One region of the Alkalibacterium psychrotolerans genome, then DNA from elsewhere that is predicted to be linked to it. Evidence: riboswitches for the same ligand, from Rfam matches in the RefSeq annotation. Region 1 holds a riboswitch; the other holds the start of a gene.

Region 1 (8,191 bases):
ACTGAACTCGAAATGACTGATTTCATAGATATTCAGATACATTAGAAAATACATAATAACGGTCGATGTTAGAATCATCAGACCAAAACGGATATACTTTTTCATTTTATTTATCCCCTTCCTTATTTTCCAGACTCTTCTTTAAAGCCTCTTCTGTTTTATTATCAAACGCGACAAGGTAAACTGTTTCGACTGACTGATTACTAGCAGCTTCTTCGCGTAAAGTATGCACAGCTATAGCGGAGGCTTCTTCTATCGGATAACCGTAGATTCCTGTGCTGATGGCAGGAAAAGCTACTGTCTTAAGCTCTTTTTCGTTCGCTCTCTTCAAGCTGTTTCTATAACAATCCTTCAGCTTTTCTGGTTCACCGCTATTGCCGTCACTGTAAACAGGCCCCACAGTATGGATGACATAATCAGCAGGCAATTCGAATCCAGGTGTGACTTTAGCTTCGCCGGTTTCTGCTCCGTTCAGCTCTCTGCATGCTTCTTTCAGCTCGGGACCGGCAGCTCGGTGAATCGCCCCATCAACGCCTCCGCCTCCTAAAAGAGACTTGTTGGCCGCATTCACTATCGCATCCACGTCCAGTTTGGTGATGTCCTCTCTAATGACTTTTATTTCCATTTTGCTCTCTCCTTCACTAACACATTGTTTGATTTAATGGTAAGAAAACTGAGTAATTCTTGCAATGAATACGCCTTGTCGAAGGAGGATACTCAATGTCCATTGAGTATCAACTAAACTGTTATAAAATGTCTTTTATTAGATTTTAAGAGAGATAGTATCAACTCATTGGGTGTGACTTTCCCAGTTACATTAATACTGGGTTATTCACCCAACTCAGCTCGGAGACTCTGGTCCAGTTACTGTAATACTGGGTTATTCGGCCAACTAGGCTGGGAGTCTCTACCCCGGTTACTATTATCCCAGGTTATTCAGCCAACTCAATTTGAAAGAGCATCTCAGTTAATACTTACTTGCAATTATAGGTTCCTTTCCCTTGCCATCTAATTAAATGGTGTTGATTTTATATTTAACCCCATCAATTATGATTCACAGCATCGCCCTATTAAAATGGTTCTTGATGAAACAGCACTTCTGTTTCATCTCCTTCTTTGTTTTGGTTAAAAAAACTTGCTATTCACGGTATATCAAAAAAAAGCAGGCTACCCTAATTTAGGACAGCCTGCTTTTCATCTGTTATTTACTTTTTTCCAGTTGTGCAGTTGTGTCGACTTTTTTACCGAAGATGAAGACTACAGCAATGACGGCCAGGAAGGCAATCGCCAATACAATATAGACGTTCAAGCCGAATGCAGTAGGCAGGTAACCGAATGCGATGGATATACCGGCAATCGTCAAAGCGTATGGCAGCTGCGTCTTAACGTGGTCCAGCAGGTTTGAGCCCGCACCCATGGAAGACAGAATGGTTGTATCTGAAATCGGTGAAGAATGATCCCCGAAAATGGCACCGGTCAGAACAGCACCAGCAGACATAACGATAAACTCTGCATTTTCAGGCTGCATAGCTGTTGCTAACGGAATAGCCAGCGGCATCAGAATACCCATTGTTCCGTAGGATGTTCCTGTCGCAAAGGATATAACAGCCCCCAGCAGGAAAATAACGGTCGGCAACAGGGATGGCGGCATTGTATCACTTAGTAGGGACACCAGGTAATCAGCTGTTCCCAACTCTCCCATAATGCCTGAAAGTGACCAAGCTAGCAGAAGAATTACTCCGGTAATCATCAATGTCTTCATTCCGTTGACCCATATGTCGATGCCTTTACCAAATGTAAAGTGTCCTTTTGACACACCCATGACTAAGGCTATGATACTGGCGATTAAAGCTGCCTGAAACAGAACAACAGAGGCATCAGAAGCGCCGAAGGTTTCTCTTAATGTGACAAAGGAGAACGGAGAGTTCTGAATCGTATCAATAATCGCGGCATCGCCTGACTCAAGTAAGGTCTGGCGTCCATCAGTGTAAAAACCGATAAAACTGAAGACTATCAGAGAGCCGATTGGAACGAGTGCACTCCAGATGGAAGGTTTGCCTTTAGCGATGACTTCCAACTCTTCATCTTCGCTCACAGCAGTTGACCCTTTGGCAATCAGTTCATGAGTATCTCGCGCACGTTCCTGAGCTTTTCTCATTGAACCGAACTCGCGCAAGGTTGCAGACGTCAGGACAACGAAAAACAGCATCAGAATATTGTAGAAACGGTAAGGAATGGTTTGAAGGAAGACCCCATAGGCATTCACATCCATTCCGATAGACTGATAGGCATCGTTAATCAGACCGACTTCATAGCCAATCCACGTTGAAATCAGTGCGATACCGGCGATTGGCGCGGCAGTTGCATCAACGATAAAAGCCAGACGTTCACGGGAAATCTTCATTTTATCAGATACCGGACGCATAATTGGTCCGACAATTAAGGCATTAGCATAGTCATCAAAGAAAATCAGCAGTCCCAGTGCCCACGTAACCAGCTGTGTACTGATTGGACCTTTGGCTTTCCTGGCAAGACTTTCCGCTATCGCTCGCGCACCACCAGAACTCGTGATCAAAGCAATTAGACCACCAATGACGAGGACTTGAAGAATAATTCCGGCATTCCACGGATCCGCCAGAGATTCCAGAATATAGTCCACAATATCAGTAAAACCAAAGATGAGACCAGACAAAATATTGGCTCCACCCGCATACTGGGCAATCACTGTCCCGGAAAAAATTCCGAAGAACAGGCTCAGTACCACGTTTTTAGTGATAAAAGCCAATACGATAGCCACAAGTGGCGGAATCAGAGTCACGGCTCCTAAAGTCGAGGCCATGCCGGCTTCTACCTCTTCGGCGAAAACAGGTGTTGGTATTAATAACAGCAGAGCTGCAAGGGGTAGTACAATGCGTTTTTTCATAAGTAAAATCTCCTATTTCATTTTTTAAAACAGAAAAAAAGCACCCAGGAACAGTTCCCCAGATGCTTAATAAGGACAGCATTTAAAGGATAGTGCTCCACGAATGTCGTGACAGTCACCCGCTTATTAAACGAATGCCCAGAGAAAGCAAGTGACGCTCACCTTCTCTTCGGCAAAGAACCCTTTTTGCACTAGTCATCGGGAGTCACCCTCTTAGTCCATACTCTTTTTCTTTGCGCCTCTATCTTTTTTTCAGTTTTCAACTTTATATAGTTTACAATCTTCTGTCTTTTTATGCAACCCTATTTTCAAAAAATGAACCATTTCTAAGAAAAGGTACTGCCCAACTAATAAGCTTTTGTCAACCCGCCGTCAACGAGAATAGTCTGACCGGTGACATAAGTATTCACACCTGATACTAAAAAGGCTGCCATCTTGGCAAATTCTTTCGGCTCGCCGTAACGGCCGGCCGGAATCTGCTCTTTTATGGCTGCTTGGACTTCTTCTTTCGTCTTACCTTCACGCTCGGCACGACTGGAATCCAGTTCGGTCAATCGGTCGGTTTCAATACGTCCGGCTCCAATGGTGTTGACCATAATCCCGTCTTTTGCCAGTTCCTGTGACAGACTCTTCGATAAGCCCTGGACTCCCATCCGGAATACATTTGAGAGCAACAGGCCGTCTATTGGCTGCTTCACTGATGATGACGTATTGTTCAGAATATGCCCACCGTTTTCTTTCAAATCGGGCAGCACGGCGCGGATGGTGCGGATATAACTGAGCAGCGTCAGGTCAAATGCTTTCTGCCACTGCTGATCGGTCAAATCGTCAAATGAGCCGGCTGGCGGCCCTCCCGTATTATTCACCAGAATTGAAATCGGTCCAAAAGTATCACGGGTCACATCAACCAGACTTTTAATACTCTCTCCGTCCGTCAAATCTGAAACCATGTAATCCACTTTCCCTTTTGCAACGAGTTCAATTTCCCTTTTAGCCGCCAGAAGTTTATCCTTGCTACGGCTGGTCAGCATGACGTTTGCGCCTTCCAGAGCCAGTTCTTTTGCAATAGCTTTCCCTAAACCTGAGCTTGAAGCCAAAACCAGTGCCGTTTTCCCTTTTAAATGCAAATCCATATACATTCTCTCCCTATTAAAACAGACTCTTTCAACTGGGAAGCCAAAGAGCCTGTTTCATTTAATAGTATTCAGTTTAGCTTACTCCAACAGTTCAGGCAATGACTACGCCTTTTCTGCTGAGATCAGACTGTGTACCTTAATTTTTCTGGTAAGTCACAACCGGTTTACGTGCAGCGGTCACTTCGTCCAAGCGTTTAACGGCTTTATGGAATGGTGCACCGGTGATGGTTTCCGGATTGGACTCTGCATCTTTGGCAATCTCAATCATCGCATCAGCAAAGGCATCCAGTTCTTCTTTTGCTTCCGTTTCTGTCGGTTCAATCATCAGACATTCCTCAACAATCAGCGGGAAGTAGACGGTTGGTGCATAGAAACCATAATCAAGTAAACGTTTGGCAATATCGAGCGTTCGAACACCCAGTTTCTTCTGTCGGTTACCGCTCAAGACAAATTCGTGTTTACAGTGAGAGGCATACGGCGTGTCGTAGTATGGCGACAGACGTGCTTTCAGATAGTTGGCGTGCAGAACCGCATCTTCAGAAACCTGCTGCAGGCCTTCCGCTCCCATAGAACGAATGTAGGAATACGCTCTAACGTTGACGCCAAAGTTACCAAAGTAGCCTTTCACGCGGCCGATTGACTGCTTGTGATTAGTCGTGACCGAATACGTATCTCCCTCTTTTTCAATACGCGGTGATGGCATGAAGTCTTTCAAGTACTCTTTCACTCCAATAGGACCAGATCCCGGTCCGCCACCTCCATGAGGGGTGCTGAATGTTTTGTGCAAGTTCAGGTGAACCACATCAAAGCCCATTTCGCCAGGTGTGGACTTGCCTAATATAGCATTCGCATTGGCTCCGTCATAATACAGCAGTCCGCCCGCTTCGTGAACTATTTCAGCAATTTCGACAATATCCACTTCAAACAAGCCTAAGGTATTCGGGTTCGTCAGCATTAGACCAGCTGTATCCGGTCCAACCGCTTCTTTCAACGCATCGACGCCGACTCGTCCTTCTTTGTTGGACTTGATTTCCACAACGTCATAGCCGGCGACAACTGCACTGGCTGGATTGGTGCCGTGTGCTGAATCGGGAACGAGAATCTTTTTACGTGTCTCACCGTCCCCATTAGCCTGGTGATAGGCTTTGAAGACTAACAGTCCAGCCCATTCGCCTTGTGCACCAGCTGCTGGTTGAAGCGAAATAGCATCCATACCGGTTACTTCTTTCAGGTTTTCTTCCAGTCTGTGCATTAGTTCAAAAGCGCCCTGAGCCGTTTTCACTGGCTGAAGCGGATGAATATTGGCAAAACCAGGGTAGCGGGCAATGTCTTCATTTACTTTAGGGTTGTATTTCATCGTACAGGATCCTAAAGGATAAAAGCCTGTTTCGATACCAAAGTTTTTGTTTGACAAGTTAGTATAGTGGCGCATAACCTGCAGTTCTGACAATTCAGGCAGTTCTGCAGGTTCTTCTCTTACAATGTGGTCAGGAACAGCACTGTTCAAGTCAAAGGCATCAACAGAGGATTCCGGCAGGCTATAGCCTTTACGGCCTGCTTTGGAAATTTCAAATAATAATTTGTCATAAGTCGTGGTCATATTATTTCCCCTCCCCTGCTAATAATGAAACAAGTGTATCCATTTCTTCTTTTGTCCGTTTTTCTGTCACACATAAAAGCATGGCATTGTCTTCGTTCAATTCTTCTGACACATCATAGCCGGGAACAAATTTATTATCGAGCAACTCATCGCTTACCTCTGAGAAGCTGCGGTCCAGTTTCACGACAAATTCATTGAAGAAATCATTTCCGGATAACACGGTGACACCTTTGTCTTCAAGAGCCTGTTTCAGGTAGTGCGCATGATTAATGTTCTGCTGAGCCATTTCTACCAGACCAACTTTACCGACTGCCGCCAGAAATACAGACGATCCCAGAGCAAAGAGTGCCTGATTTGAGCTCATATTCGATGTCGCTTTTTCACGTCTGATGTGCTGTTCACGTGTCTGAAGGGTCATAACAAAGCCGCGCTTTCCGTCTTTATCCGTAGTCTGACCGACAATGCGGCTCGGAACTTTACGCATGAATTTTTTCTTGACTGCGAAGTAACCACAGTGCGGTCCGCCAAAACTCATTGGCAGGCCAAGCGGCTGGGTATCCCCGACAACAATATCAGCACCCAGTTTCCCAGGACTTTCAAGAGTTGCCAGAGCTAATGGGTTGGCCATGACAATTAAGAGACCTTTAGAATCTTCCATCAACTGTTTAATTTCTTTCAAGTCTTCAATCGTTCCAAAGAAGTTCGGATACTGGATAATGACAGCGGCTGTGTCCTCGTTGATCTGGTTTTTCAGTTCATTCAAATCAGTGCGTGTACCGTCCAGCTTAACTTCATTGACGGCGTATTCCATTCCGTAAGCATAAGTCGCAATGACTTCTTTAGCCTGAGGGTGCAGCCCTTTCGAATAAAGAACGGTCTGTTTTTTTGTAGCGGATACAGCCAGGTTGCAGGCTTCGCCAAGTGATGTGAAGCCATCATATAAACTAGAGTTAGCCACATCCATGCCCGTCAATTCACACATCATGGTCTGGAATTCAAACAAGGCCTGAAGTTCCCCTTGACTCGCTTCAGGCTGATATGGGGTATACGCCGTCATGAACTCTGAACGAAGCAGAACATGATTGACGATACTGGGGCTGTAATGATCATACGTACCGGCACCTAAAAAGTAAGCATGGTTTTCAGTTGTAATATTTTTAGCAGCCAGTTCTTTCATATGTTTTGTTAGAGCCTGTTCACTTAGAGCCTCTTCCAGTTCAATGGCTTTATCTTTTGTCGCGCGGGTAGACTCAGGGATATCAGAAAACAATTCTTTAATTGAAGACACGCCAATCGTTTCCAGCATATCTTTGCGGTCCTGGTCAGTCGTCGGTAAGTATCGGTGCAGTTTAGTCAAAAGGGTCACTCCTTTTCCTCAAATGGTTTTAAGTAGGAGAAAGAACAGACACTGCTGCCTGCTCTCTTCCGTTACATTTTAATTTTATAGGTTTGAAACAAACTCTTCGTATGCCTTGGCATCCATCAGGCCGGAAACATCCACTGCTTCTGATGCTTTCATTTCAATCAGCCAACCCTCTTCAAAAGGTGATTCATTCAGTTTTTCCGGCTCATCTTCAAGGGAGTCATTAATTTTCGCAACCGTGCCTTTTACCGGCGCATAAATTTCTGACGTCGATTTAACTGATTCTACTGTTGCAAACTCGTCTTCAGCATCCAGTTCTGCATCCACTTCTGGAAGCTCAACAAAGACGATATCTCCCAGCTGTTCTGTTGCATATTCAGAAATTCCGATGCGGACATAATCGTCACTCACTACTTCTACCCACTCGTGTTCTTCTGTGAAATATAATTTTTCTTTATCTGTCATGACAATTCCTCTTTTCTAGGTTTTTTAGTTTTTAATTTAGTTAATTAGAGCAAAACGACTTGTTCAGCTTTTAATTTTTTAAAAATGCTTTTTTAATCAGTTTCGCTGGGACTCTGTTTTTTCTAACTTGGATGTACACAGTATCGCCGAGTTTGCCGGCTGCTTTTTTCATCCGTACAAAGCCGATACTCTTTTCCAGAGTAGGTGATTTTGTGCCTGATGTGACGACCCCGATTTCTTCGTCCTGATCATTATAAACCGGGTAGCCTTCGCGTGCAATGCCTCTTTCCAGCAGTTCAAATCCGCGCGACAGGTATTCTGCACCTGCTTCTTTCTGTTTTTCCAAAGCTTTTTGTCCGATGAAGGGCTCGTCTTTATCCCATTTCACCGCAAAGCGCAAGCCTGCTTCAAGTGGCGTTATCTCTTCTGACAGATCATTACCATACAGTGGCATACCCGCTTCTAGACGCAGCGTATCACGCGCCCCTAGACCGCACTCTGTAATGCTGTAAGCTTCTCCTTCTTTAAGGAACGCTTTCCATAAAGCTTCAGTCTGATTCCAGTTGATGTAACATTCAAAGCCGTCTTCTCCTGTGTAACCTGTTCTGGATAGCAATACATTGTCAAACTCCTGCGAGCTGACGTTCTGCTGGAACTGATAGTTTTTAATGTCTCTGACTTCTTCTCCGAAAACAGCCGCTACA
Region 2 (8,191 bases), on a different contig from region 1:
AATGATATTTGGGAAGCTTCCTAGCAGCTCTCTCAGTTCTTCTACTGATGGGCTCTCCTTTAACGTGAAATTGACCGCAACAGCATGAGCATGAGGCACGGGGACTCTTACACATGTGGCAGTGACAGCCAGATCAGGCTGATTCAGGATTTTCTGAGTCTCATGAATCATTTTCTGTTCTTCTTTAGTGTAGCCGTCTTCCATAAAGACATCAATTTGCGGGATGACATTATGGTAAATTGGCTTATTGTAATTTTGAGGCGCTTCGCCTTTTTCACCTCTGTCCAGATCTTCGATTCCTTTCCAGCCGGAACCGGAGACAGACTGATAGGTTGTATAAGCGACGCGGGTCAATCCATACTTTTCAGCAAGCGGCTTCAAGGGGACAACCGACTGAATAGTTGAACAGTTCGGATTCGCTATGATGCGACGTTTAAGCGACGGCTTGTTCACTTCGGGTACAATCAAGTCGATTGCCGGATCCATGCGCCAGGCGCTTGAATTATCAATGACAACCGCTCCTGTTTCTTCAAATAAAGGCGCGAACTGCTGACTGATGCCGCCGCCAGCGGACATGAGTACGTAATCAAACTGACTGTTTCTGACTTTATCCTCGGTCAGTTCTTCTACTATATAGCTGTTACCTTTAAGCGTAATTTCCTTTCCAGCTGAACGAGCTGAAGAGAAGAGGGTAAGGGAGTCAAACGGAATCGCTTCTTCATCAAGAAGCTGTAGCATCGTTTGTCCGACTAAACCTGTGGACCCGACTAGTGCAATGGAGGTCATGTAAAAATTCCTTTCTGTATGAGTAGTTTCCTGCATTTATAAATCAAAGGTCTGACAGAGCAGACGTGTAGCATCTTCACCGTTTTCTGCATCGATGACATAGGAGACACTGATTTCAGATGTGGTGACCTGGTAAAAGGGGATGGACGCATCAAGCAGTGTTTTGAAAATTTTTGACGCAATACCGGTCATGTCTCTCATTCCGGCACCTATGACAGAAACTTTGCAGTAGGTGCTTTCAATTTTGACATACAAATCCGGGTAGTCTGCTTTCAGGGAAGCAAAAAGCCCGTTTAAATCTCTTTCGTCAGACTCCTTGAAGGTGAAAGACAGCTGCAGACCGTCCTGATTCTGAATGTGAGAAATCATATCAATATTAATCTCTGCTTCTTCCAGTTTAACAAATAACTGCTTTAAAAACCCCTGACTTTCATGTGGAAATGTAATGGTGACGTGAGCCATTTCCTTATCTAAAGCGACCCCAGTCACAGCTTTGCGTTCGAGTATCTGATCATTTGGCACAATCCATGTTCCTCTCTCTGTTGATAATGTTTTAGCTAAATAGATAGGGATGCTGTTATTGTTTGCCAGCTCCACACTTCTTGTCTCGAGTACACCGGCACCCAGGGCAGCCATCTCCATCATTTCTTCAAAAGATACCGTGTTCCATCGTTTGGCTTCAGGGAAGATGCGCGGATCGGTGGAGAAGACACCTGTGACATCGGTGTAGATTTCACAGGGACAATCCAGAGCTGATGCGATAGCCACGGCTGTCGTATCCGAACCGCCGCGACCAAGAGTGGTCAGTTCGCCTTCTTTATTGAATCCCTGGAAGCCGGCCACAATAACGATATCATGCTCTTCGAACAAATTATTAAAGACCTCGGTTTTAATGGAAGATATTTTACTCTTCATGTGTTTGCCGATGGTCTCGATACCGGCCTGATAACCTGTCAGCGGTTTGGCTCTGACATCCAAATCATTAAGGGCCATGGACAAAAATGAGATTGTCTGCTGCTCGCCAGTCGTTAATAGCATAGCCAAGTCCTTATCATTAGGACGCTTTGTCAACTCATTGACGGATTGAAGGAGGTTATCGGTAGTTTTCCCCATGGCAGATACAACAACTACTAACTGTTCGTCCTGTTCAATCCTAGTTTTAAGATGTTCAGCAATATTCTTAATTTTCAGAAAATCAGCAACGCTTGATCCTCCAAATTTCAATACACTTCTTTTCATAGCGACTCCTTTTTAACTATCTGAGTTTTAAAGACGGGCTGCTCTTGTTTTTAGATAAACAAAAAACAAGCCGGGAATGCCGACTTGTTCCAAAAAGTATAGTCACAAGTGGAAGCACTCCGTTAAGCAAAAAGCCATACGGCAGTCTGTATATTGTTCACATACAGCCCAACGCGCCAGTCTCTGTAAAGTCTAACGTGTTTCGGCAAATTTCCCTTTCCCTATCAGACTTACAGGTCTTCAACTAATAGGTACTGATGATTTTTGCGCCTCATCCATAAAATAGTTATGTAATTTTCTATATAATCTTAACAACAATTTAATCATAAGTAAAGGCAAGTTCTCATTTTTTTTAAATCAGATAACCAGGCTTCTATTAACACCTTTTTTACATGAATGGAATCAGCCTCTAAATTAAATACAGTAAATGAATGTTTTTGGTATACATAAGAATAAAAGCAGCAATAAACAACCATCTAGTCTGCTCGGTGCAGGCAGGGTAAAGTATCAACAAATATTTATACACGTTTTATAATGTTATGCTGTATTTAACTCATTTACCCCTTATCGAGTGCATAAATTTCCAATAGGTTTGTGAAAGTGTTATCATGGAGGTGAAAAATACAAAGGAGGAAATATGATGAAATCAAAACGGAGTGAGGCTGCTAATGAGCCGAGAAGAGCTGCTGAAAAACCTGTTCATGTATTCTCGGAAATAGGTGAACTTAAAACAGTATTGCTGAAAAGGCCAGGGAAGGAAGTAGAGAATTTAACGCCTGCCAGTATGGAGCGCCTGCTTTTTGATGAAATCCCACATCTGCCGGTAATTCAGAAAGAACACGATCAGTTTGCAGATGTATTGAGAGAAAATGGTGTGGAAGTTGTTTACTTGGAAAAACTTACCGCAGAAGCAATTGATGCCGCAGATATCAAAGAGGAATTTGTAGATAGAATGCTGAAGGAATCAGAGATGCAATCAGAAACCGTTGCGGCTGCCCTGAAAGCTTACCTGCTGTCTAAAGAAACTCTGGATATGGTTGAAACGATTATGGCCGGAGTTAGAAAAACCGCAATCGAGGTGGAATCCAGACATCTGGCTGATATCGTTGATACAGAAGACTACCCCTTTTACATGGATCCGATGCCGAACCTCTATTTTACACGCGACCCGGCAGCTGCTATGGGAAATGGTGTGACCATCAATACCATGACGTTTAAAGCCAGACGTCGCGAGACTCTCTTTACGGAAACTATATTCCGCTATCATCCACGCTTCAAAGGTGAGGGGATTGAGATGTGGCGTGACCGCAAGTCAGATACCTTCATGGAAGGCGGCGATGAGCTGGTTTTAACAGATAAAGTACTGGCCATTGGTATTTCTCAGCGTACTCAACCAAAAGCCATCGAGGAACTGGCGCATTCTCTCTTCAAAAAGAACAGCTCTTTTGATACTATCCTGGCTATTAAAATTCCTGATGTGCGCGAAATGATGCACCTGGATACCGTATTTACCATGATAGACAGAAACGCATTCACAATTCACCCGGGTATTTTAAGACTGGACGGGTCAATCGACACCTATGTTCTGGAACGGAAGCAGGACTCAGACAGTTTCAGCATCACCCACGAAACTGATTTGCAGAAAGTACTGAAGAAGGCTCTCAATGTTGATTCGCTGAACCTTATTCAATGTGGCGGCGGAGACGTTATTGCGGCACCTAGAGAACAATGGAGTGACGGATCGAATACCCTGGCTATTGCTCCGGGAGTCGTCATTACCTATGACCGTAACTATGTTTCGAATCAGCTGATGCGGGACAATGGCATAAAAGTTATCGAAGTCCCTTCAAGTGAACTCTCAAGAGGAAGAGGCGGTCCACGGTGTATGAGTATGCCGTTAGTCCGTAAAGATGTAGAACAGCATTAGGTTATTTAAAAAGTAGGATGGATGGACACTAATCATTTACCTTAAGGAGGACAAACCATGCACAATGTTTTTCAAGGACGAAGCCTGCTGGCGGAAAAAGACTTTACTAAAGAGGAACTGATGTATTTTATCGACTTCTCTATTCATTTAAAGGAGCTGAAAGCAAAAGGCATCCCTCACCGTTATCTGGAAGGCAAGAATATTGCCCTCATATTCGAGAAAGCATCTACGCGTACCCGTGCGGCTTTTACAGTAGCAGCGAATGACTTAGGAGCTTTTCCTGAGTATCTGGGCAAAAACGATATTCAGATTGGCAATAAAGAATCTGTAGAAGATACAGCAAAAGTATTGGGGCGCATGTTCGATGGGATTGAATTCAGAGGGTTCTTGCAGAAAAACGTCGAGCTGCTCGCAGAACATTCAGGTGTACCGGTATGGAACGGACTGACCGATCAGTGGCATCCAACTCAAATGATAGCTGATTACATGACACTGAAAGAAAATTTTGGAAAACTGGAAGGACTGACGCTAGTTTATACCGGAGACGGTCGCAATAATGTAGCAAACAGTTTGCTCGTCACAGGAGCGATACTGGGAGTCAACGTCCACATCGTCACCCCGAAATCCCTTTTCCCGGATGACGACCTGGTCGAAATGGCGAAAGAGTACGGCAAAACATCGGGCAGTAGCATACTGATTACTGATGATGTGAGTGAAGGTGTGAAGGATGCGGATGCGTTATACGCAGATGTGTGGGTGTCCATGGGCGAAGAAGATAAATTTGAAGAGCGAATCAACTTATTGACGCCTTATCAGGTCAATATGGATATGATTCGCGCCACTGGAAAAGACGATACGATTCTGCTGCACTGTCTGCCTGCTTTCCACGATACAGAAACAGAGTACGGCAAAATGGTGGAGAGTAAATTTGGTGTGTCCGAAATGGAAATAACAGATGAAGCATTCCGAAGCAGCCACGCCAGACACTTTGATCAGGCTGAGAACCGCATGCATTCGATTAAAGCCATTATGGCCGCTACTTTAGGCAATTTATTTATACCAAAAGTCTAAGGCAAGCCAGCCATGAGGTATCAGAATAATAGTTTGATTGACATTATTCAGAAAGCGAGTGATGGGATTGTCTAATCGTAAAATTGTCATTGCGCTCGGAGGAAATGCTATTTTAACCACGGACGCTTCAGCAGAAGCTCAGAAACAGGCATTGGAACGCACAGCAGAATACATTGTTCAATTTGTGGAAAATGGAGACGACATCATCGTGACACATGGGAACGGTCCTCAAGTAGGGAATCTGCTGCTTCAGCAGTCAGCGGCAGATACACCGAAAAATCCAGCTATGCGGTTGGATACCTGTGTGGCTATGACACAAGGCAGTATCGGCTACTGGCTCCAACTGGCACTATCCAAAGCAATCCACAAACGCGGCTTAACGAAAGAAGTTGTTTCCCTCGTTACACTAGTGGAAGTCTCAGAAAGTGACCCAGCTTTCAGACACCCGACAAAACCTATTGGGCCATTTTTAAGCAAAGAAGAGGCGGAAGCGGAGATGCAAAACACTGACGCTACATTTATAGAAGATGCAGGTAGAGGCTGGCGTAAAGTCGTTCCGTCCCCAAGGCCCGTAAAGGTTAAAGAAGTCAATGTAGTTGATATGCTCGTTAACCAGGGTGTCATTCCTATCACAGTGGGAGGCGGCGGTGTCGCTTTAATAAAAGACGAGCATAGCCAATTCAAAGGTGTTGAAGCGGTGATTGACAAAGATTTCGCTTCTCAAACCCTCGCAGCCAGTCTGAAAGCGGACCTACTCGTCATTCTGACAGGCGTAGAAAACGTCCTGATTAATTATCAGAAGCCCGATGAGAAAAAGCTTGAAGAAGTGTCGGTTGAAGACATGAAACAATATATCCACGAGAAGCAGTTTTTACCAGGCAGTATGCTGCCTAAAGTTGAAGCAGCTGTGAGCTTTGTCGAGGCCAATCCAGCTGGCAAGGCAGTCATTACATCATTGGAAAACATCCAGGCTGTTATAAACGAAAAAGGAGGGACGATTATCACGAGTAGTTAAGCCTATCTAATTAAGGAGGAGTGAAGATGAGCAGTAATATTAAGAAAAAATTGCAGTCCATGCCTACCTCATTTACCATTTTATTTATTATTATTGTATTTATGTCCATCCTTACCTGGTTCGTTCCCGCTGGAAGTTATGAAGTGGACGAAGCAGGGAATATAATCGCAGGATCATTCTCCTATGCCGAACAGCATCCGCAAGGGATTTGGGACATTTTCATGGCCCCAGTAAAAGGGATGCTGGGAACAGAAGGGACGCCAGGAGCTATTGAAGTGTCGTTATTCATTTTAGTAGTCGGTGGCTTCCTTGGCGTCGTTAATAAAACAGGAGCGCTTGATACAGGTATTGCTCAAATTGTAAACGCTAACAGAGGCAGAGAGAAGTTTCTGATTCCTCTATTGATGTTTATTTTTGCTTTAGGCGGCTCCACTTACGGAATGGCGGAAGAAACCATTGCTTTTTATCCTTTGATTATCCCTGTGATGGTCGCAGTAGGCTTTGATGTACTCGTTGCCGTGGGTATTATACTTCTTGGTGCAGGAGTCGGGGTTTTAGGGTCTACTGTTAATCCTTTTGCTACAGGTGTCGCTTCACAGGCAGTTGGTATCAGTCCAGGTGAAGGCATTGGGTTAAGACTCGCCTTTTTTGCGATATCGTATGTCATTGCTACTTTGTATGTATACCGTTATGCTGTGAAAGTTCAAAAGAATCCGGAAAAATCACTCGTTTATAAAGATTACGAAAAGAACAAAGAAAAATTCAAGCTGAAAGAGACAAACGAGAAACTGACAGGCAGACAGAAAATTGTCCTGCTACTCTTTGCGCTTGCCTTCGTTATCATGGTGCTGGGCTTAGTCCCATGGACGCTGCTGAATGAAGACTGGACATTCTTTGAAACGATTAACGAGACACTCATGGGACTCCCAGTTATTGGAACACTTCTCGGCCAGCAGATGATTCCACTGGGCGACTGGTATTTCATGGAAATCACCATGCTGTTCTTTATGATGGCCGTCATTATCGGTCTAGTATACCGGCTGCCTGAAAAGGAAATTGTATCTGGCTTTGTAGAGGGAGCCAAGGATTTGTTGAGTGTTGCCTTGATTGTAGCAGTAGCCAGAGGGATTCAGGTCATTATGAATGAAGGGATGATTACAGCTACAATTTTGAATTTCGGTGAGCGGATGTTGGACGGGCTCTCACCTGTTCTATTCTCAATATTCACTTATGTATTCTATATTCCCATGTCATTCTTAATCCCTTCAACTTCAGGACTGGCGGCAGCCACAATGGGCATAATGGGCCCACTTGGAAGCTTTGTTGGTGTGGCTCAGCATATAGTAGTCACAGCCTTCCAGTCAGCCAGTGGTATTGTCAACCTGGTCAACCCGACATTCGGTGTGGTCATGGGGGCCCTGGCAATCGCTGGGGTTGAGCTGTCCACCTGGTGGCGGTTCACCGCAAAACTTCTAGGCATACTCTTCGTTGTATCCTGCATACTCATGGCGATAGGTGCAGTAATTTATTAAATGAAGTGAAAATTACAGGATTAGGCCGGCGCATAAATAACTATGTGCCGGTCATTTTTATTAGGCAGGAAACAAATGAAAGAAAATGACTGTTTTCGAAAGAAAATGATTGATTGTTTTTATCTATCGTGATAAAATTCATGTGAAGAGGTGAAGAAAGTGCTTACAGAAGATAGGTATAGTTATATTTTGAATCAGCTTGAGCAAAAAGATACGGTGACCATACAGAACTTGGTAGCGGAGCTAAACCATTCAGAATCGACTATCCGACGTGATTTGACTGCTTTGGAAGAACAAAACAAGCTCGTACGCATTCATGGTGGTGCGAGAAAGAAACGCAAGGCAATGACCGAAGCATCAATGGAAGATAAAACAGTCAAAAACACTCATGAAAAAGAACGGATTGGCCAGTATGCGGCTGCTTTAGTGGATGATTATGATGTGATTTATTTAGATGCTGGATCAACGACCTTTGCAATGATTCCGTTATTGGCAGATAAAAATATAACTGTGGTGACCAATGGCGTACCCCACGCCGAGCTTTTGACAGATAATAAAGTCGATACCATTTTATTAGGTGGAAAAATTAAACAAAAAACGAAGGCCATTATTGGAACTGTT

Evidence for each region. Region 1 has a riboswitch for lysine ahead of ACYVLS_RS11175 (Na+/H+ antiporter NhaC family protein). Riboswitches for the same ligand answer to the same signal wherever they lie in the genome.
Region 2: linked by a shared signal. The riboswitch ahead of ACYVLS_RS07945 (aspartate kinase) and the one ahead of ACYVLS_RS11175 (Na+/H+ antiporter NhaC family protein) in region 1 are both predicted to bind lysine.

What each region holds. Positions count from the first base shown of each region.
Region 1 covers NZ_BAAGPH010000137.1:18,566-26,756, forward strand. Annotated here, with positions in the region: gene ACYVLS_RS11165 (DUF305 domain-containing protein) at 1-105, opposite strand, end outside; gene ACYVLS_RS11170 (O-acetyl-ADP-ribose deacetylase) at 107-625, opposite strand; gene ACYVLS_RS11175 (Na+/H+ antiporter NhaC family protein) at 1,202-2,923, opposite strand; lysine riboswitch at 3,006-3,175, opposite strand; gene ACYVLS_RS11180 (SDR family oxidoreductase) at 3,271-4,056, opposite strand; gene gcvPB (aminomethyl-transferring glycine dehydrogenase subunit GcvPB) at 4,196-5,659, opposite strand; gene gcvPA (aminomethyl-transferring glycine dehydrogenase subunit GcvPA) at 5,661-7,016, opposite strand; gene gcvH (glycine cleavage system protein GcvH) at 7,101-7,487, opposite strand; gene gcvT (glycine cleavage system aminomethyltransferase GcvT) at 7,558-8,191, opposite strand, start outside.
Region 2 covers NZ_BAAGPH010000045.1:4,198-12,388, reverse strand. Annotated here, with positions in the region: gene ACYVLS_RS07950 (aspartate-semialdehyde dehydrogenase) at 1-786, opposite strand, end outside; gene ACYVLS_RS07945 (aspartate kinase) at 823-2,025, opposite strand; lysine riboswitch at 2,130-2,308, opposite strand; gene arcA (arginine deiminase) at 2,666-3,952, shown strand; gene argF (ornithine carbamoyltransferase) at 4,010-5,023, shown strand; gene arcC (carbamate kinase) at 5,091-6,038, shown strand; gene ACYVLS_RS07925 (YfcC family protein) at 6,065-7,570, shown strand; gene ACYVLS_RS07920 (DeoR/GlpR family DNA-binding transcription regulator) at 7,730-8,191, shown strand, end outside.